DNA from 4 places in the Streptomyces sp. NPDC002181 genome. Region 4 is predicted to be linked to each of the others. Evidence: riboswitches for the same ligand, from Rfam matches in the RefSeq annotation. Region 4 holds a riboswitch; each other region holds the start of a gene.
The links. A riboswitch is a leader RNA that binds a small molecule or an ion and turns the genes downstream of it on or off. The one in region 4 is predicted to bind cobalamin.

Region 1 (4,924 bases), on a different contig from region 4:
GTGCGGGTCTGCTCCCAGGCCGGGAGCGGGCCGCTGCGCTCGGCGAGGTCGCAGGAGGCCTCGTACGCGGCCAGCATGATGCGCTCGGAGAGCTTGGTGGACAGCGCCTTCGCCTCGGGGGAGTCGAACGGCAGCTTCAGCTTGAAGAAGACGTCCTGGAGGCCCATCGCTCCCAGGCCCACCGGACGCCAGCGGGCGTTGGAGCGGCCGGCCTGCTCGGTCGGGTAGAAGTTGATGTCCACGACGCGGTCGAGGAAGGTGACGGCCGTACGGACGGTCTCGTCCAGCCGCTCCCAGTCGATCTCGCCGGTCTCGGTGAGGACGAACGCGCCCAGGTTGACCGAGCCCAGGTTGCAGACCGCCGTCTCGCCGTCGTTGGTGACCTCGATGATCTCGGTGCACAGGTTCGAGGAGTGGACGACGGTGCCCGGCTCGGCGGTCTGGTTCGCCGTGCGGTTGGAGGCGTCCTTGAAGGTCATCCAGCCCTGGCCGGTCTGCGCGAGGGTGCGCATCATCCGGCCGTACAGGTCGCGGGCGGGCATGGTCTTGCGGGCCAGGCCGTCCGCCTCGGCCTTGCGGTAGGCGGCGTCGAACTCGTCGCCCCACAGGTCGACCAGCTCGGGCACGTCGGCCGGGGAGAACAGCGACCAGTCGGCGTCCGCGTTGACGCGGCGCATGAACTCGTCCGGCACCCAGTGCGCCAGGTTCAGGTTGTGCGTGCGGCGCTGGTCCTCGCCGGTGTTGTCGCGGAGCTCCAGGAACTCCTCGATGTCCGCGTGCCAGGTCTCCAGGTAGACGGCGGCGGCGCCCTTGCGGCGGCCGCCCTGGTTCACGGCGGCGACGGAGGCGTCGAGGGTCTTCAGGAACGGCACGATGCCGTTGGAGTGGCCGTTCGTACCGCGGATCAGCGAACCGCGGGCGCGGATGCGCGAGTACGAGAGGCCGATGCCGCCGGCGTGCTTCGACAGACGCGCGACCTGGTGGTACCGGTCGTAGATCGAGTCGAGCTCGTCCAGCGGGGAGTCCAGCAGGTAGCAGGAGGACATCTGCGGGTGCCGGGTGCCGGAGTTGAAGAGCGTGGGGGAGGACGGCAGGTAGTCGAGGCGGCTCATCAGCCGGTAGAGCGAGGCCACTTCCTCGACGGCCTGGACGGTGTCGTTCTCGGCGAGGCCGCAGGCCACGCGCAGCATGAAGTGCTGCGGGGTCTCGACGACCTGGCGGGTGATCGGGTGGCGCAGCAGGTAGCGGCTGTGCAGGGTGCGCAGGCCGAAGAAGCCGAAGCGGTCGTCGGCGCCCTCGGCGAGCGTGTGCTCGACCAGCGCGTCCAGGCGGTTCGCGTGCAGCGCCACGAACGCGGCGGTGCGGTCCGCGATGAGGCCCTCGCGGTGGCCGACCGCGACGGAGGCGGAGAAGGAGGTGGCCCCCTGGCCGGCGGCTTCCTCGGCGACGGCCAGCGTCAGCAGCCGGGCGGCGAGCCGGGAGTACGCCGGGTCCTCGGAGATGAGACCGGCGGCGGCCTCCGTGGCCAGAGCGCGCAGCTCGGCCTCGTCGGCGGCGGCGCTGCGTCCGCGCAGCGCGGCGGCGGCGACCCGGCCGGGGTCAGTGTCGGGGAGGTCGGCCGTCAGCTCGGTGAGGGTCCGCAGCAGCGCGGCCCCAGGTCCCCCGGTCTCGATTCCGGTGTCGGACGGGTCGGACTCGGCGCGCGGTGCGGAAGGCGCGATGGTCACGGGGGGAGCTCTCCCTCGCTCGGCTCCGGGACACCTGCGGCGTCGGCGCGAGCGGGCGCGCGCGGGCAGGGCAAGGCAGCACCGCGCGGCGTCCACCGGCCCAACCGCGAGGCCCGGACGTATCGACACCCGGTTCGGTCGAGCCGGGCGCACTGTCGGCAGGTCATCGGACTTGCGGTGACACCAATGGGTGTACTTCATACCGTTGCGGGACAGTTCCGGATTCGCACCGGATTCCCCTGCGACGACAGCGAGCATGAGCATACATGTGGGGGCCCCCTCCTGCGCGACCCCCTAGATGTTGTGTCGGCGTGGCTACAGTTCGAGACCGTACGTGCGCAGAGGGAGGCCGGGGACGGGCTCCCAGTCCCGTTCCGGCGAGCGCACGAAACCGAGCCGTCCGTAGATCCGGTGGGCGCCGGTCATGTCGTCCGTGGTGGACAGCACGAGGCGCCGTACGCCCTCGACGGCCCGGGCGCGGTCGATGCAGGCCCGCACCAGAGCCTCCCCGGCGCCCCGCCCGCGGCCCTCCCGAGCGACGGCCAGCATCCGGAACTCGGCCTCGCCGGGTCCGGCGATGTCGCACAGCGGGCTCCCGGGCGCGGCGAAGGCCACCCCGCCGAGGAGCCGGCCCTCGCCCGTCGCGGCGACGAGTATCACCCCGTCGGCGGCGCGCCCGGCCACGTCGCGCAGCCGCACGAGGTACGGATCGTCCTCGCCGAACGTCAGCAGCCCGTCCCCGAGGTAGGCCTGCGCGGTGATCTCCCCGAGCGTCCCGTACTCCGCCGCCAGCGCTTCCCTGATCACGATGTCCATGCGGTCGAGTGTGCCGGACGGCTGTCGGTGCCCGGCGCTATCGTCGAAGACAGCACCGTCGAGGAAGGCGAGCGAGGCATGACCGTGATGACAGACCGGCCCCACATGCTGACCGAGGACTTCGAAGCCGTGGCGCGCATAGCGGCCCGCGAGAGGGAGGGGACGCGGCTGGAGTTCATCGACGGGGTTATCAGGAGCAAGGCCATGCCGGACGGCGATCACCAGACGATCATCGAGTGGCTCACGCGGATCTGCATGCAGTACCGGCCGGAGCTCTGGCTGCACGGGGGACAGGGGATCAAGGCCGAGGCGTACCGGGGAGGGCGGGCCATCCCGGACGCGGTGCTGGCGCCTTCCAAGGCATTCGCCGGGCAGGGCGACTGGGTCGACCCCGACCCGATCCTCATGGCCGTCGAGGTGACCTCGTGGGATTCGGACACCCACCGGCGGGACCACGTCGAGAAGCCCCGCGCCTACGCGGAGACGGGCATTCCCGTCTACCTGCTGATCGACCGGGCCAAGTGCGAGATCTCCGTCTACAGCCAGCCCAACGGCCGACGGTACGAGAGCACCCACATCGTGGCGTACGGGAAGGACGTCGAGCTCCCCGAGCCCGTCGGCATCACCCTCCAGACCGAGGTCCTCAAGGACTGGGTGCGCTGAGGATGCCGAAGGGCCCCGCCGATTCGGCGGGGCCCTTCACGTACGTGCTCAGCAGCAGCGGAAGCCCTCGCGGGGGTCCGCCTCGCGGGAGTCCGTACGGGCGCGTTCGAAGGCGCGGCGGGTCATGACCTCCGCGTCCGGGTCGTGCGTACGGGCGTGGGCGACGTAGCGGTCGTACGCCGCCTCGCCCGAGAACTCCCGTACGAAGAACCGCGCCTTCGCCAGCGCCGCGCGGACCCCGCTCACGCCACCGGCTCCTTCGCGCGGCCGCCGCCCGAGTCCAGGCCGGCGGCGGCGAGCTCCGCCCGCTCCTCGGGCGTCGCGATGAGCCCGGCCGGGGCGATGATCTTCGACTCGGTCCACGGGACCTCGGACAGCCTGACCGCCTCCGGGCTCCCGACCGCCTTCAGGCAGGTCCGCGCCGCGTCCAGCAGCACGATGACGATCAGGATCGCGAACAGCGCCGACAGCGCGCCGTCGACCGTCGCGTTGGTGACGATCGTGTGCATCTCGCCCATGTTCTTGGCGGGCGGCAGGACCTTCCCGGCGTCGATCCCGGTCTGGTACTTGTCGCGCTGCGCGAAGAAGCCGACCTTGACGTCCTCGGAGAACACCTTCTGCCAGCTCGCGGTCAGCGTGACGGCCACGTCCCAGGCCAGCGGGACCCCGGTCACCCAGGCCCACTTGAGCCGGCCGGACTTGACCAGCAGCGTGGTGCAGACGGCCAGTGCCACCGCGGCGAGGAGCTGGTTCGCGATCCCGAAGAGCGGGAACAGCTGGTTGATGCCGCCCAGCGGGTCCTTGATGCCGACCCACAGGAAGTAGCCCCAGCCGCCCACGACCACCGCGCTGGCCAGCCACACGCCGGGCTTCCAGCTCACGTCCTTGAAGGGCTTGTGCACGTTGCCGAGGGTGTCCTGGAGCATGAAGCGGCCGACCCGGGTGCCCGCGTCGAGGGTGGTCAGGATGAACAGTGCCTCGAACATGATCGCGAAGTGGTACCAGAACGCCTTCAGCCCGGCGCCTCCGACAACGGAGGAGAAGATCTCCGACATTCCGAGTGCGAACGTCGGCGCCCCGCCCGTACGGGACAGCAGGCTGGTTTCCTCGACGTCCTTCGCGGCCTGCGCGAGGAACTCGGGCGAGATGGCGAAGCCGAAGTTCGTCACGGCCTGCGAGGCGGTCTCGACCGTGGTGCCGACGACGCCGGCGGGGGAGTTGACCGCGAAGAAGAGGCCGGGCTCGATGATGCAGGCCGCGATGATCGCCATGACGGCGACGAAGGACTCGGTCAGCATCGCGCCGTAGCCGATGACCCGGACCTGGGTCTCCTTCTGGATCATCTTGGGGGTGGTGCCCGAGGAGACCAGCGCGTGGAAGCCGGACAGGGCCCCGCACGCGATCGTGATGAAGACGAACGGGAACATCGACCCGGCGAACACCGGCCCGTCCCCGCGGGCGGCGAAATCGGTGACCGCGGGCATCTTCAGGGTGGGCATGGCGACGACCACGCCGATGGCGAGCAGGGCGATGGTGCCCACCTTCATGAAGGTGGAGAGGTAGTCGCGGGGCGCGAGGAGCATCCACACCGGCAGCACCGAGGCGATGAACCCGTACGCCACCATCCACAGGACCAGCGTCTCCTTCTCCAGCGTGAAGGTGCTCGCCAGTGAGGAATCGGCGACCCAGCCGCCCGCCACGATGGCGAGCAGCAGCAG
Region 2 (4,924 bases), on a different contig from region 4:
TCGGGGTTCATCGTGCCGACGAGCAGGAAGCGGGCGGCGTGGCGCACGGAGACGCCCTCGCGCTCCACGTACGAGGCGCCCATCGCGGCGGCGTCGAGGAGGAGGTCGATGAGGTGGTCGTGGAGGAGGTTGACCTCGTCCACGTAGAGGATCCCGCGGTGCGCGTCGGCGAGCAGGCCGGGCTCGAAGGCCTTCACGCCTTCGGCGAGGGCCCGTTCGATGTCGAGGGCGCCGACGAGGCGGTCCTCGGAGGCGCCGACGGGCAGCTCCACCATGCGCGCGGGCCGGGCGGTCCCGGGGCCCGGCTCGTGGGGGCCGTCGGGGCAGGCGGGGTCGGGTGCGCCGGGAGCGCAGGAGAACCGGCAGCCGGGGACGACGTCGACCTGGGGCAGCAGCGCGGACAGCGCGCGGACGGCGGTGGACTTGGCGGTCCCCTTCTCGCCGCGCACGAGCACGCCGCCGACCGCCGGGCTCACGGCGTTGAGCAGGAGCGCCAGCCGCAGGTCGGTCTGGCCGACCACTGCGGTGAACGGGTAGGGCGTGCTCATGCGATGCCTCTCCTAGTGCGGGTGCGGGTGCGGGTGCGCGTGCGCGGGCTGGTGTGCTCGTACGGGGCGGGGGAGGCCGCCCGCGGGATCCGGGCCGTCACGGGGCGCCCGGGGGGAGGAACGGGAGGCCGGCGGGGGCGCCGCCCTCGATGAGGCGCAGCAGGGCGTCGGTGTCCGCGTGTTCGGCGATCAGATCGCCCAGCAGGTCCAGCTGCTCCTCCCGCAGGGAGGAGAACGACGTGTCCGGGGACGGGACGAAGCGGCGGCCCGCGGCCGAAGCCACCTCCCTCAGGAACGCCCGCCGGAAGCCGTCCGACTCCAGCGAGCCGTGCCAGTGCGTGCCCCAGACGGAACCCACCCGGCAGCCGTCGAGGAACGGCTCCCCGCCCAGGACCTCGGCCACCCCGTGGTGGATCTCGTACCCGTCGACCGCCTCGCCGAGCGCGGTCCCGGAAGGCCGCTCCAGGGTCTTCTCCCGCTCGAAGCGGATCCGCACCGGCAGCAGGCCCAGCCCGTCCACCGAACCCGCCCGCGACTCGACCTCGTCCTCGATGTGCTCGCCGAGCACCTGGAAGCCGCCGCAGATCCCGAGCACGGGCCGGCCCTCGGCGGCCCGCCGCAGCAGCGCGTCCGCGAGGCCGCGCTCGCGCAGCCACTCCAGCGCCTTCACCGTGCCGCGCGTGCCCGGCACCACCACCAGGTCCGCGTCGGCCAGTTCCTCGGCCCGGTCCACGAACCGCACCACCACGCCCGGCTCCGCCGCCAGTGCGTCGACGTCCGTGAAGTTCGACATCAGCGGGACCGCGCACACCGCGACCCGCAGCACGTCCTCGCCGACCGGCGGGGCCACGACCGATTCGCGCACCGCGCCCCGCAGGGAGACCCGGAGCCCGTCCTCCTCGTCGATGCCCAGCCCGTGCCGGAACGGGAGCACCCCGTACGTCGCGCGCCCGGTCAGGCCGCGCAGCATCTCCATCCCGGGCTCCAGCAGCGACACGTCGCCGCGGAACTTGTTGACCATGTATCCGGCGATCAGCGACTGGTCCTGGGGCGACAGCAGCGCCGTCGTCCCGAAGAACGACGCGAAGACCCCGCCCCGGTCGATGTCCCCGACCACGACCACCGGGAAGCGCGCGGCCCGCGCGATCCCCATGTTCACGATGTCGGTCCGGCGCAGGTTGATCTCGGCCGGACTGCCCGCCCCCTCGCAGATCACGGCGTCATACGTGCCCCGCAGCTGCTCCAGGCAGTCCGTGACGACCCCGAGGAGCTGTTCCTGCCGCCCCCCGTGGTAGCCGCGCGCGCTCATCTCGCCCACCGGCTTGCCCAGCAGCACCACCTGGCTGCTCCGGTCGCTGCCGGGCTTGAGCAGCACCGGGTTCATCAGCGCCGTCGGCTCCACGCGGGCCGCCTGCGCCTGCATCGCCTGTGCGCGCCCGATCTCGGCGCCCTCGCGGGTCACGAAGGAGTTCAGCGACATGTTCTGCGCCTTGAAGGGCGCCACCTTCACGCCCTGCCGGGCCAGCCAGCGGCAGATGCCCGCGGTGACCACGCTCTTGCCCGCGTCCGATGTGGTGCCGGCGACGAGGAGTCCCCCGCCGAGCTGCTTCGCGCCGCTCATCCGCGTCCCTTCCGTATGCCGTACGACACCGCACAGCGCAGTGCCACACACGCCCCCAGCGCCAGCCACGTCACCTGACGCGACAGCCGCACCGCGCGTTCGATGTCCGCGACCTCCACCGGCCGGCCCTCCTCGCCGTTCAGCACGGCCCGGTGCTCGACCCGCCCGCCGTACGCGAGGGTCCCGCCCAGCCGTACACCGAGCGCCCCGGCGAACGAGGCCTCCACGGGTCCGGCGTTCGGACTCGGGTGCGCCGCGGCGTCCGCGCGCCAGGCCCGTACGGCTCCCCGGCGATCGGGCCCGGCCACCGCGGCGGCCAGGGCGGTCAGCCGCGCGCCCGGCCAGCCCACGAGGTCGTCGAGCCGGGCCGAGGCCCAGCCGTAACGCAGGTGGCGCGGGGACTTGTGGCCGACCATCGCGTCCAGGGTGTTCACGGCGCGGAACGCCAGGAGCCCCGGGACACCGGCGGCGGCGCCCCACACCAGGGCCCCGACCACCGCGTCGGAGGTGTTCTCGGCGACCGACTCCACGACGGCGCGGGCCATCTGCTGTTCGTCCAGGGCCTGCGGATCGCGCCCGCACAGGTGCGGCAGCCGCTCGCGGGCCACCTCGGCGTCCCCGGCGGCGAGAGCGCCGCCGATGGCGCGGGCCTCCCGGCCCAGCGAGGTGCCGCCGACGACGGCCCAGGTGGCCACCGCGGTCAGGGCGATACGGGCGGCAGCGGGCCGGGAGCGCACGGCGCGGGCTCCCAGCGCGCCGACGGCGACCGCGCCCCCGGCGCATACGAGGGTGTGCAGAACGCCGCGGGCGCGGTCGTCGCGCCACAGGGCGCGTTCGACGGCGGCGGCGGCTCGTCCGAAGGCGGCCACGGGGTGCCCTCGGCGCGGATCACCGAGGATCCGGTCGCCGATCAGGCCCGCCGCGGCGCCGTACGCGAAGACGCGGTCGGCACGCATGGTGCAGGTATGTCCTCACTCAGGGTCCGCGCCCTGGTTCGACGTGTCCGGCGGTGGGAGTTCCTGGCTCCCGGGGCGCACGTGCCGCGTGCTCCCCGGTGACAGTGGCGGGACCGCGCCGGATTCGCACCGGACTTCCTCTCCATGCCGCCGTATTGGCTCGGGCAGTCCACCACGCACCGCGAAGGCCCGTCAACTCGCCGTTGACCTGCGGCGGGGCAGGCCGCGGACACGGCTGCCGGGCGTACGAAAGCTCCCCCCGGGGAACCCGGAGGGAGCTCTGGCACGCCGTGCCCCGATCGGTCGGACCGGGGCATCGGATCAGGTCAGCTGACGATCAGGTAGATCCCGTACCCGACGGCCGCCGTGACGAGCGCGAAGCAGGCGTACGCACCGCTGCGGGCGAGGGTGGCGGTGCCGCCCTGCTCGGTGGCGGTCTCGTGCTTGGAGAGGCCCACCAGACCCAGGGTGAACAGGGCCACGAGGGCGACGGTGGCGGAGAGGCTGACCCCGAAGACGGAGCCGAGTGCTGCCCAGTCGATCTTCATACTGCGGATTCCTCTGTCGTTCTCGGGGTCAGACCGCGGCGGCGGGTGCCGCCGGTGCGGTCGGGGCGGCCGCCGGAATGGTGGCCTTCAGGGCATCGTCCGTCACAGCGGCGGTCGTACCGGCGACGGCCTCGGCAGCGGCCTCGGCGGCCATCGTCGGCGGGACGGTGACGGCGGCCATGGCCGTGGTGACGACACCCGGCTCCTCCGCCGCGGCCGCCTGCACCTCGTTCACGTTGCTGTGGTCGACGACCTGGCGGCGCGAGATCAGCCAGATGGCGACGCAGGAGGCGATCAGGAAGAGCGCGACGGCGGCGACACCGACGTCACCGGTGCGCATGACCAGCTCGGCGCCGGAGGCGACGACGGCGGCGGCCGGCAGGGTCAGGCCCCAGGCGATGAACATGCGGGTGGCGGTGGACCAGCGGACCACGCCGCCCTTGCGGCCCAGGCCCGCACCCATGACGGCGCCGGAGCACGCGTGGGTGGTGGAGAGGGAGAAGCCGAGGGTGGAGGAGGCCAGGATGACGCTCGCGGCCGAGGTCTGGGCGGCGAAGCCCTGCTGCGGCTGGAGGTCGGTCAGGCCGCTGCCCATGGTGCGGATGATGCGCCAGCCGCCCAGGTAGGTGCCCATGGCGATCGCCATGCCGGCGGAGACGATGACCCAGACCGGCGGGTTGGAGCCGGGCGCGAGCGCGCCGCCGGCGACCAGCGCCAGGGTGATGATGCCCATCGTCTTCTGCGCGTCGTTGGTGCCGTGCGCGAGGGAGACGAGACCGGCCGAGGCGATCTGACCGGCCTTGTAGCCCTTGGCGGAGGTCTTCTTGCCGACGTTGCCGCCCAGCTTGTACGTGACCTTGGCGGCCAGCATCGCGGCCGCGCCGGCCACGATCGGCGCGGCGATCGCGGGGAGCAGCACCTTGGTGACGAGCGTGCCGCCGTTGACGGCGCCGAGGCCGGCGGAGGCGACGGCCGCGCCGACCAGGCCGCCCATCAGGGCGTGCGAGGAGCTGGAGGGGAGTCCGACCAGCCAGGTGACCAGGTTCCAGAGGATCGCGCCGACCAGGGCGGCGAAGATCACTTCGGGCTGGATGCCCTCCTCGTTGACCAGGCCCTTGGAGATCGTCTTGGCGACCTCCACGGACATGAACGCTCCGACGAGGTTGAGCACGGCGGACATGGCCACCGCCGTCTTGGGCTTGAGGGCGCCGGTCGAGATGGTGGTGGCCATCGCGTTGGCTGTGTCGTGGA
Region 3 (4,924 bases), on a different contig from region 4:
GCATGTTCGTGACCCGGCTGAAGAAGGACGGCGTGCTCGCCCAGACCGCGGCGGTCCGGGCGGAGCTCTACGGCTCCCTCGGCGCGACCGGCCACGGCCACGGCACGCCCAAGGCGGTGCTCCTGGGCCTGGAGGGCCACTCCCCCCGCTCGGTGAACGTGGAGAGCGCCGACGACGAGGTGGAGCGCATCCGCAGGACGGGCCGCCTGCGCCTGCTCGGCACCGAGATAGGGGAGGCGCACGAGATCGCCTTCGACGAGCCGAGCCAGCTGATCCTGCACCGCCGCCGGTCCCTGCCGTACCACGCGAACGGCATGACGCTCTTCGCGTACGACGCCGCCGGCGCCCCGCTGCTGGAGAAGACGTACTACTCGGTCGGCGGCGGCTTCGTCGTCGACGAGGACGCGGTCGGCGAGGACCGGATCAAGCTCGACGACACGGTGCTGAAGTACCCCTTCCGCAGCGGCGACGAGATGCTGCGGATGGCCCGCGAGAGCGGCCTGTCGATCTCCGCGATGATGCTGGAGAACGAGAAGGCCTGGCGCACGGAGGAGGAGATCCGCGAGGGTCTGCTGGAGATCTGGCGGGTCATGCAGGCGTGCGTCGCGCGCGGCATGTCGCGCGAGGGCATCCTGCCGGGCGGCCTGAAGGTCCGCCGCCGGGCCGCGAACACCGCCCGCAAGCTCCGCTCCGAGGGCGACCCGCAGGCGCTGTCGATGGAGTGGATCACCCTCTACGCGATGGCCGTGAACGAGGAGAACGCGGCCGGCGGCCGGGTGGTCACCGCTCCGACCAACGGCGCCGCGGGCATCATCCCGGCGGTCCTGCACTACTACATGAACTTCGTGCCCGGCGCCGACGAGGAGGGCGTGGTCCGCTTCCTGCTGGCGGCCGGCGCGATCGGCCTGCTCTTCAAGGAGAACGCCTCGATCTCCGGCGCCGAGGTCGGCTGCCAGGGCGAGGTCGGCTCGGCCTGCTCGATGGCGGCGGGCGCCCTCGCCGAGGTCCTGGGCTGCACCCCGGAGCAGGTGGAGAACGCGGCCGAGATCGGCATGGAGCACAACCTGGGCCTCACCTGCGACCCGGTCGGCGGCCTCGTCCAGATCCCGTGCATCGAGCGCAACGGCATGGCGGCGGTCAAGGCCGTCACCGCGGCCAAGATGGCCATGCGCGGCGACGGCTCCCACAAGGTGTCCCTCGACAAGGTCATCAAGACCATGAAGGAGACCGGCGCCGACATGAAGGTCAAGTACAAGGAAACCGCCCGCGGCGGCCTGGCGGTCAACGTCATCGAATGCTGATCCGGCACGCATGACGAAGGAGGGGCCCGGCGCGGTGCGCCGGGCCCCTCCGGCGTTCCACAACTTGGTGAATTCGCAGGCCAATTGAGGTTTGCCCGGAGTTGATCACGCGTGAGGGCGAACCCTCCTCCCCGGGCTGGTCTCTCGATGATCACATGCGCCATGGTGATCACGTGACGTCGCGGCCACACCCCCGGCGGTCGGCCAACCGCCTTGGACCGCAGCCTTTTTGCGTACTGGAGGACTTCATCATGGCAAGCAACCGCAGCATCCGAGTCCTGGCGGCTGTCGCAGCGCTCCCCTTCGCCGCCCTGCTCTTCACGGGTACGGCCCAGGCCGACAACGGAGCCGGTGCGGGCGTCTCGTCCAACGCCGCCGCCGGCGAGATCCTCGGCAGCGGGGTCGCCGGCGGCAACCTCGGCAACTCCTCCACCACCCAGCAGCTCGCCACGGGCTCCGGGGCGTCCAACCAGAACAACGGCGCCCAGGCCAACGGCGCCGGTTTCACCGCCATCGGGCAGTCCAACGACTCGTTCGTGTTCAACCCCGTTCCGTAGCGGACCGGTGACCCGGCGGCCCGCCCTCCCCCCGGAGGGCGGGCCCCTTCGCGTTCCCTCCCCCGCCACCGCACCCGCACCCGTTCCCCTTCCTGTGACGAATGGGGTCCAGCGGCCCCCGGGCTGAGGACTTTCGGCCCGCGGGGGTAGCCGGGAGGTGGGCTAGCTTGCCCGATAGGGCCGCCGGCCCCGGCCGGACACGACTGAGAGGCGCTGCGCATGGACGGAATCGAATACCGCGTCCTCCCGCTCCGGCTGGAGGCCTCCCCCGAGCCCGTGTCCGTGGACGGGGCCTTCACCTACCGCCCCGACCGGCCCTACGAGCTGGCGCTCGACTTCCGGGGCGCCGGGACGCACCTGGCGCGCTGGGTGTTCTCCCGGGACCTGCTGATCGACGGGGAGAGCTGCGTGACGGGCGAGGGGGACATCCAGGTGTGGCCGCGCTGGCAGGGCGGGGAACCGCGGGTCTTCCTCGCCTTCACCAACGGCGCTCAGAGCTGCGTGGTGTCCGCCCGGGCGAAGGACGTGCGGGCGCTGTGCCGGCGGCTGGTCGGGCTCGTGCCCCGGGGCGAGGAGCAGCGCCACTACGACCTCGACGCCGAGCTGAGCACCCTGCTGCCCCGCTAAGTTCCCTTTTGGCATGTTTTCTTTTTGTCTGGGTGGTTTTGGGTGCAACCATGAGCCTGCCGGGGAGTGTCCTCAGCAGTGACACCGGTCCCCGCCTCTGAAGAATCAGGGGGACGTCATGAACCACCTCCGCAACCACCTCCGCCGCCGGCAGCTCGCGGCCCTCGCCACAGGTGCGCTGCTCACCGCCGGGATCACCCTCGCCGCTCCGGCCTCGGCCGCCGTGCGGCCCACGCCGCTCGTCGTGAACGCCCGCTGGGGCGGGCACTGCACGTACGACCGCATCGTCATCGACCTGCGGGGACACGCCCCGCGGGCCACCGTCACCCGCGTCCCCCGGCTGGTCCACGACGGGTCCGGCGCTCCCGTCCCGCTGGCCGGGAAGTACTTCCTCCAGATCCGCCTGCATCCCGCCGCGGCGCACGACCGCGCGGGCGCCGGCACCTACCGCGGACCGCGGCTGGTCAACATCCGCCTGCCGCAGCTGAAGGGCCTCGCCCTGACCGGCGATTTCGAGGGGTACGTGACCTTCGGCGCCGCGTTCGGCGCCAAGCCCTCCGTCAGCTCCTTCACGCTGCACGGGCCCGAGCGCCTCGTGCTGGACGTCGCGCACCGCAACGTCTGCCGGTGACCGTGGCACGCCGCCGGCGCCGGTCCCGCCGGCGCCGGCAGCGGACCGCGTCCGTTCGGGCACGGGGTGTCCGGACAGGCGGGCGTTCGGGCCGGGTTGGTGCAGGTCCGTCCCTGCGACTAGGGTCAGCGGGCCTTGGTGTACGGGAAACCGGTGGAAAACCGGTGCGGCCCTCGCCACTGTGAACGGGAAGTCCGGCTCCACTCCTTTGGGAAGCCACTGGGCGGCGCGGGAGGTTCCGCACCGCCCGGGAAGGCGGGGCCAGGGCATCAGCACCCGTGAGCCAGGAGACCGGCCGGGGCGCGTTGTCCATCCACGAGGTGCTGGAGAGGTCTCCCCACTCATGCATATAGCCGAGGGGTTCCTGCCCCCTTTGCACGCGGTCGCCTGGGGCGCCGCGTCCGCCCCCTTCGTCGTCCACGGTGTCCGCGCCCTCACCCGCGAGGTGAAGGCGAACCCGGAGAGCACGCTGCTGCTCGGCGCGTCCGGAGCGTTCACTTTCGTCCTGTCCGCCCTGAAGATCCCATCGGTGACGGGCAGTTGTTCGCACCCCACCGGGACCGGGCTCGGGGCGATCCTGTTCCGGCCGCCGATCATGGCGGTGCTCGGCACGATCACCCTGCTCTTCCAGGCGCTGCTGCTGGCGCACGGCGGGCTGACCACCCTCGGCGCGAACGTGTTCTCGATGGCGATCGCCGGGCCGTGGGCGGGGTACGGGGTGTACCTGCTGCTGAAGCGCTTCGACGTGCCGCTGATGGTGACCGTCTTCTTCGGCGCCTTCTTCGCCGACCTGGTGACGTACTGCGTGACCTCCGTGCAGCTGGCGCTGGCCTTCCCGGACCCGGGCACCGGGTTCGCGGGCGCGCTCGTGAAGTTCGGGGGCATCTTCGCGGTGACCCAGATCCCGCTCGCGGTGAGCGAGGGGCTGCTGACGGTGCTCGTGATGCGGCTGCTGATGCAGTCGAGCAAGTCCGACCTGGTCCGGCTGGGCGTCGCCAAGCTCACCGGCCGCAGCGAGCAGAAGGCGGCCGTGTGATGAGCCTGAGCCGGAACGCGAAGATCAACGGACTGCTGCTGCTCCTGGTGGCGGCGCTGGCGGTACTGCCCATCGCACTGGGGATGGGCGAGGGCAAGGAGGAGCCCTTCACGGGCGCCGACGCGCAGGCGGAGACCGCGATCACCGAGCTCGATCCGGAGTACGAGCCGTGGTTCTCGCCGCTGTACGAACCCCCCTCCGGGGAGGTGGAGTCGGCCCTGTTCGCCCTCCAGGCGGCCCTGGGTGCGGGCGTGCTCGCCTACTACTTCGGCGTCCGCAAGGGCCGCCGTCAGGCCGCTGCGGCCGGTGCGGCCGGTGCGCCCGCGGCCGCACCGGACACCGCCGCCTCGGAGTCGTAGGCGGTGCTGCCGATCGACGTGGCGGCGCACGGCAGCCGGTGGCGGCGCCGGCATCCGCTGGAGAAGGCCCTGCTCGGGCTCGGGCTGACGGTCACCGCCGTGTGCCTGCCGCCCTGGCCCGGCGGGCCGCTGGTCGCCGCCGCCACGCTCGCCGTGCTGCTCGGCCCGGCCGGCGTGGCCGGGCGGCAGCTGTGGCGGGCCTTCCGGATACCGCTGGGCTTCTGCTTCACCGGCGCGCTGCCGCTGCTGGTCGCCGTCGGCGGCCCGGCCGGGCTCGTCTCGCTCGCGCCCGACGGCCCCCGGCACGCCGCCGAGCTGCTGCTGCGTACCTCGGCGGCCTCCCTCGGCGTGCTGCTGTTCGCCTTCACCACGCCCGTGTCGGACGTCCTGCCCCGGCTGGTCCGGGCCGGGGT
Region 4 (4,924 bases):
GAGGACGTCGCCGAGAGTGGTCGTCGTACCGGTCGGCGTGAAGGACACCGAGCAGACCTTGAGGTTGCCGGCGCCGTCGTCGACGGTCAGCGCCAGCTTGGCCGCCGTCCCGGCGGTGAAGGTGGACTGGGCGACCCACTGCGGGGCGCCGGGGGTGACCGGAACGGGCGGAGCGGCGGTGAAGCCGCCGCCGGCGACGGCGCGCAGCGCGTCGATGGAGGAGTAGGCCGAGGGCGTGGTGTCCGAGGGCTTGTACTTGAAGCCGCCTGCCGGGTTGTACTGGTTGGCGATCAGGAAGTCGATCGGCGTCTTGCCGCTGCCGGTGAGGAAGTCGCCGGTCTGGGGGTTGAATCCGCAGGCGTTCAGCCCTGCGACGCCCCAGCCGTTGGAGCTGGTGTTGACCCCGTAGAGGGAGTTGAAGGCACCGCTGCCGGAGACGAGCTTGGCCTTGAGGAAGTTCTTCGCCTGGACGACGTCCGTGTCCGTGTTGGGGACGCCGGAGACGCAGAGGGCCGCCATGGCGGCGCCGGTCATGTCCACATCGCCCGCGGAGTTGAGGACGGTCGGGTTGCCCTCGGCCTTGTTGTAGGTCCAGCCCCCGTCGACGTGCTGGTTCGCGCGGATCCGGGTGACCATGGAGTCGGTCAGCGACTGCGGGACGCGGTTGGCACCGCCCTGGGTCTTGGCCCCGCCCAGCGAAAGGGCGGCGAAGACCGTGCCGTTGAAGTTGCCGGACGGGCCGAAGTAGCCGGCCTCGGCGGTCTGCCAGTAGGAGTAGACGTGGGCGATGAGGTTGCGGGAGGCCGAGACGCGGGCCGGGTCGATGCCCGCGGCGTACGCGTTGAGCGTGCCGCGCTCGTAGTCGGTCACCACCGGGGAGGCCTGCGGCCAGCCGGCGGTCGACAGCAGGTTGCGGTACACCGTGCGCGCGTTCTTCGTGGTGTCGCCGCCCGGGTAGACGTCGACCACGGCCGTGCCGGTGGCCGCGAAGGCGCTGAACGCCCACTCGTTCGACAGACCACTGCCCGCGTACGAACCATCGGCGGCCTGGAGGGACTTGAGGTACGTCACGCCGTTGGTCTTGGACGTGGCGATCTGGGCGGGCGAGGAGGTGGCGAAGGCCGGCAGGGTCGTGAGGGCGAGGGCGCCGAGTGCCGCGGGCACGGTGAGCACGAGGCGGCGGGAGGTACGGGTACGGGACATGGCCTGCTCCTGAAATGGGGGACGCCGGCCTGACCGGGGCTCGTGCGGGCGGGCAGCCCGGAGCTCGGTGGCGGCCGTCCGAACGCGTGGTACGGCTGGTGATGTGCCATGCCGCATGGGCATTCGGGCTCGGTGACGGCCCCCTGCCGTCCCACACCGCTGCGCGTCAGCCCCGGATTCGCACCAGGTTCCCCCATGTGGCAGCCCAGGACGCTACCCGAGTGATCAAGGCTCCGCCAGCCACTGTGCCGGGGACCGGTCGGGCGCCGCCGAGGAGCCGTGTCACATGAGACGCAGACCACCTTGACGCTGTCTTTATCTGCGTGGTCCACTCCGACTGATAAGCACTCAGCTCCAGGGGAAGCCGGTCGAAATCCGGCGCTGACCCGCAACCGTAGGCCCGGTTCCGTCCGGGTGAGTCGGAATGCCTGGAGCCAGGTTTTTGCAGCGAGAAGCGCCGTCGCGGACTACGGCGTGGTTCGAACGGCTTCCCCGTGCGCCCACGGGCTGCGGAAGCCCTTTCGCCACGCACTGGTCCGCCCGGCCGACACGAGGGGCCGTGGTGGGGACCGCACAGCAATCAGAGCGACACCTGGGGAGCAAGGGGCTGCTGTCGCTCATATCGGCGGCAGTGCTGACCTTCGCCGCGAGCGCGGCCTTCGTGGGCGGGACGGTATCCGCCTCGGCCGACCCGATCGAGCAGTGCACGGCCACCACCGGGGCGATCGTCGCCGTGGACTTCGGCCCGTTCGGCGGCAAGGTGGAGAAGGGCTGCGACACCACGCCCACCACCGGCTACGAACTGCTGCAGACCTCCGGGTTCACCATGGAGGGCACCGTCCACGACGGCCCTGCCTTCATCTGCCGCATCGGCAAGGGCACCGGTACGCGGTACCCCACGCCGGACAAGGAGGACTGCGTCCTCACCCCGCAGGCCACCGCCTACTGGTCGTACTGGACCGCATCTCCCGGTCAGCGCAAGTGGTCCTACAGCCAGCAGGGGGCCATGGCCCGGAACCCGAAGCCCGGCGACGTGGAAGCCTGGGTCTACGGCGGCACCGACATCGCCGGCACCAAGGGCAAGCCGTCGTTCTCCCCCGACGACGTCCGCGGGTTCACCACCTCCGACCCGACCGTCCCGACGACCCCGCCCAACGTGCCGGCCGGACGGGTCGACGTACCCGCGACCACCCGCTGGGCCACCGGGACACTGACGGACGGGGAGCGCGTCGTCGACGAGGGTTCCACGACCCCGAACCACTTCCTCTCCACGGAAGCCGTCTTCGCCCTCGCCGCGGCCGACCGCAAGAGCCCGGCGGCGAAGAAGACCGCCGACTTCCTCGCCACGCCCGCTCAGACCGATGCCTACGCCTACCCGGCCGGCAAGGACGGCGTCCCGGACGCCACCGCCGCGGCCCGGCTCGCCCTGGTCGCCGAGGCCACCGGCAAGGACCCCCGCGCGTTCGGGGGCCACGACCTGCTCGGCGACCTCGTGAAGTACGCCTGCCCCCGCGACATCGGCGACGGCGAAACGGTCGAAGGCTGCCTCACCAAGGGCGACTTCCGTACGAGCGGTCAGGCCGACGCCCAGGCGATGGCCGTCATCGCCCTGGTCAACGCCGGTATGACCCCTCCCCCGGGCTCCGTGGCCCGGCTGACCGTCCTGCAGTGCGAGGACGGCGGATTCACCAGCGTCCTCATCCGGCCCGGGAGCCCGGGGTGCGAGAGCGAGGCCGGCGCCACCGGCCTGATCACACTGGCCCTGGAACGGGCGGGCGGCCACGAGGCGGTGCTCCAGAAGGCCCGCGGCTATCTGAAGAGGTCCCAGCTGGCGACCGGCGCCTGGCCCGCCGTCTTCTACGAGACGACCGGCAACCCGGCCGCCACCGGCTGGGCCGCGCAGGCACTGCGCGCCCTCGGCGACGAGGCGTTCGCGGACGCCGGTGTCTCCTGGCTCGCCGGGCACCAGCTCCCGACGGGCGGATTCGGCTTCGCCGAGGACGACACCGAATCGAGGCTGTACCCCACCGCCACGTCCGCGATCGCGGGCGCCGGCAGCGATCTCGTCTCCCTGACCGCCAAGCCGGCCGACCCGCCGACGCCGACGAACCCGCCGACCACGCCCCCGGCCGGTGAAGGGCCCGACCTGAAGAAGGGCGCCGCGTACCTGACGGCCCGGTCCCGGCTGATCCAGGGCCGCTTCTACGAGAGCCAGCCCGGTTCGGGCTTCGCCGACTACGGCCTGACCATCGACGGCGCGTACGCCCTCGCCGCCACCGGCGAGGACAACGCCGCGCTGCGCAACATCGTCGACTTCATGGACAAGGGCGGCAAGGACGGCCAGAAGCGCGGCATCCACGACTGGACCCTCGTCGGCACCACGTACGCGAACGGCGGCTCCATCGGCAAGGCGGCCGTACTCGCCGAGGCCGTGGGCCGCGATCCGCGGAACTTCGGCGGCCAGGACCTGATCGCGGCACTCGCCAAGATCACCTGCCAGGCGAAGACCTCGACCCGCCAGGAGTGCGCTGCCAAGGGCAACTACGCCTACGCCACGTCCGTCTTCAAGCAGTCGCTCGGCGTCATGGCCCAGCTCCGCGCCGGTGAGAAGGCCGCCGCGGCCGAGCCGGCCGCGTACCTCAAGAGCCTCCAGGATCCTTCGGGTGCCTGGGTCAGTCTGATCGGCGAGCCCAGCGGTCCCGAAGTGGACTCGACCGCGATGGCCGCCATGACCGTGGACCTGCTCTCCGACGCCGGCTCCCGGGCGGCGGTGGACAAGGCACTCGCCTGGCTCGCGACGCAGCAGAAGGAGGACGGCGGCTTCCCCGGCGCCTCCGGGAACTCCGTCAACTCGGCGGCCCTCGCCGTCCAGGGGCTTTCGCTGGACGCGCCCAAGTACGGCGCTCAGATCGCCAAGGCCCGCGCGTTCCTGGCGAGCCAGCAGAACGGCGACGGCGGCTTCAACGTCGCCAAGGGCGGCCAGACCGGCTCCGACCTCCGTGCCTCCACCCAGGCCGTCGGCGGCGCCACCGGCATCTCCTTCGGCCTCCTGGCCCGCGACCTCACCGGCACCACCCCCGAGCCCGTCCCCAGCACCTCTGGCGGAGCGTCCGGGGGTACCTCCGGCGGCAACGGCTCGCCCGTCATCGTGACGCCGGGCGAGAACGGTGGCGGCACGGGCTCCGCGGGTGGCTCCGGGTCCGGCGGCGGCCCTCTCGCCTCCACCGGGGTCCAGGTCGGCGCGCTCGCCTCTGCCGCGCTGGTCCTGACCCTCGGCGGCTGGGGCCTCACCCGCGCCGCGAAGCGCCGCCGCCGGACGGGAGCGGGAGCATGAGCCGCAACCGCTTCGTGCGCGCCCTCGCCAGGACCGCCGCCGCCCTGGGGCTGACGGTGGCGGCCTTCGCCGCCACCGCGGCCCCGGCGGGCGCCGCGCCGCAGCCGATGGGCCAGTGCACCACCTCTTCGGGGGTCGTCCTCGCCGTGGACTTCAGCCACTGGGGCGGTCCCGTCTACCGCTCCTGCGGCACCACCCCCACCACCGGCTACGAGCTGCTCAACCAGGGCGGCTGGGCCACGACCGGCACCGGCCACGACGGTCCCGCCTTCATCTGCCGCATCGGCTACAGCGGACACCAGGGTGGCAGGCAGTACCCCACCCCGCAGCAGGACGACTGCGTCCTGACCCCGCCGGCGTCCGCCTACTGGTCGTACTGGCACGCCG

Region 1: another riboswitch for cobalamin. It lies ahead of ACFYXV_RS02555 (ribonucleoside-diphosphate reductase subunit alpha); the one in region 4 lies ahead of ACFYXV_RS33690 (hypothetical protein).
Region 2: another riboswitch for cobalamin. It lies ahead of ACFYXV_RS27855 (cobalamin biosynthesis protein); the one in region 4 lies ahead of ACFYXV_RS33690 (hypothetical protein).
Region 3: another riboswitch for cobalamin. It lies ahead of ACFYXV_RS01165 (energy-coupling factor ABC transporter permease); the one in region 4 lies ahead of ACFYXV_RS33690 (hypothetical protein).

Annotation. Positions count from the first base shown of each region.
Region 1 is NZ_JBIASC010000001.1:559,105-564,028, reverse strand. Features, by position in the region: gene ACFYXV_RS02555 (ribonucleoside-diphosphate reductase subunit alpha) at 1-1,727, opposite strand, end outside; cobalamin riboswitch at 1,867-1,998, opposite strand; gene ACFYXV_RS02550 (GNAT family N-acetyltransferase) at 2,043-2,543, opposite strand; gene ACFYXV_RS02545 (Uma2 family endonuclease) at 2,622-3,206, shown strand; gene ACFYXV_RS02540 (YbdD/YjiX family protein) at 3,255-3,452, opposite strand; gene ACFYXV_RS02535 (carbon starvation CstA family protein) at 3,449-4,924, opposite strand, start outside.
Region 2 is NZ_JBIASC010000013.1:184,925-189,848, forward strand. Features, by position in the region: gene ACFYXV_RS27845 (putative cobaltochelatase) at 1-548, opposite strand, end outside; partial or broken gene ACFYXV_RS27850 (cobyric acid synthase) at 649-2,169, opposite strand; gene ACFYXV_RS27855 (cobalamin biosynthesis protein) at 2,166-3,125, opposite strand; cobalamin riboswitch at 3,163-3,314, opposite strand; gene ACFYXV_RS27860 (hypothetical protein) at 3,452-3,673, opposite strand; gene ACFYXV_RS27865 (anion permease) at 3,702-4,924, opposite strand, start outside.
Region 3 is NZ_JBIASC010000001.1:256,277-261,200, forward strand. Features, by position in the region: gene ACFYXV_RS01145 (L-serine ammonia-lyase) at 1-1,301, shown strand, start outside; gene ACFYXV_RS01150 (hypothetical protein) at 1,553-1,858, shown strand; gene ACFYXV_RS01155 (SsgA family sporulation/cell division regulator) at 2,078-2,485, shown strand; gene ACFYXV_RS01160 (hypothetical protein) at 2,604-3,116, shown strand; cobalamin riboswitch at 3,236-3,431, shown strand; gene ACFYXV_RS01165 (energy-coupling factor ABC transporter permease) at 3,460-4,152, shown strand; gene ACFYXV_RS01170 (energy-coupling factor ABC transporter substrate-binding protein) at 4,158-4,511, shown strand; gene cbiQ (cobalt ECF transporter T component CbiQ) at 4,515-4,924, shown strand, end outside.
Region 4 is NZ_JBIASC010000023.1:44,135-49,058, reverse strand. Features, by position in the region: gene ACFYXV_RS33690 (hypothetical protein) at 1-1,203, opposite strand, end outside; cobalamin riboswitch at 1,300-1,439, opposite strand; cobalamin riboswitch at 1,562-1,632, shown strand; gene ACFYXV_RS33685 (prenyltransferase/squalene oxidase repeat-containing protein) at 1,766-4,537, shown strand; gene ACFYXV_RS33680 (hypothetical protein) at 4,534-4,924, shown strand, end outside.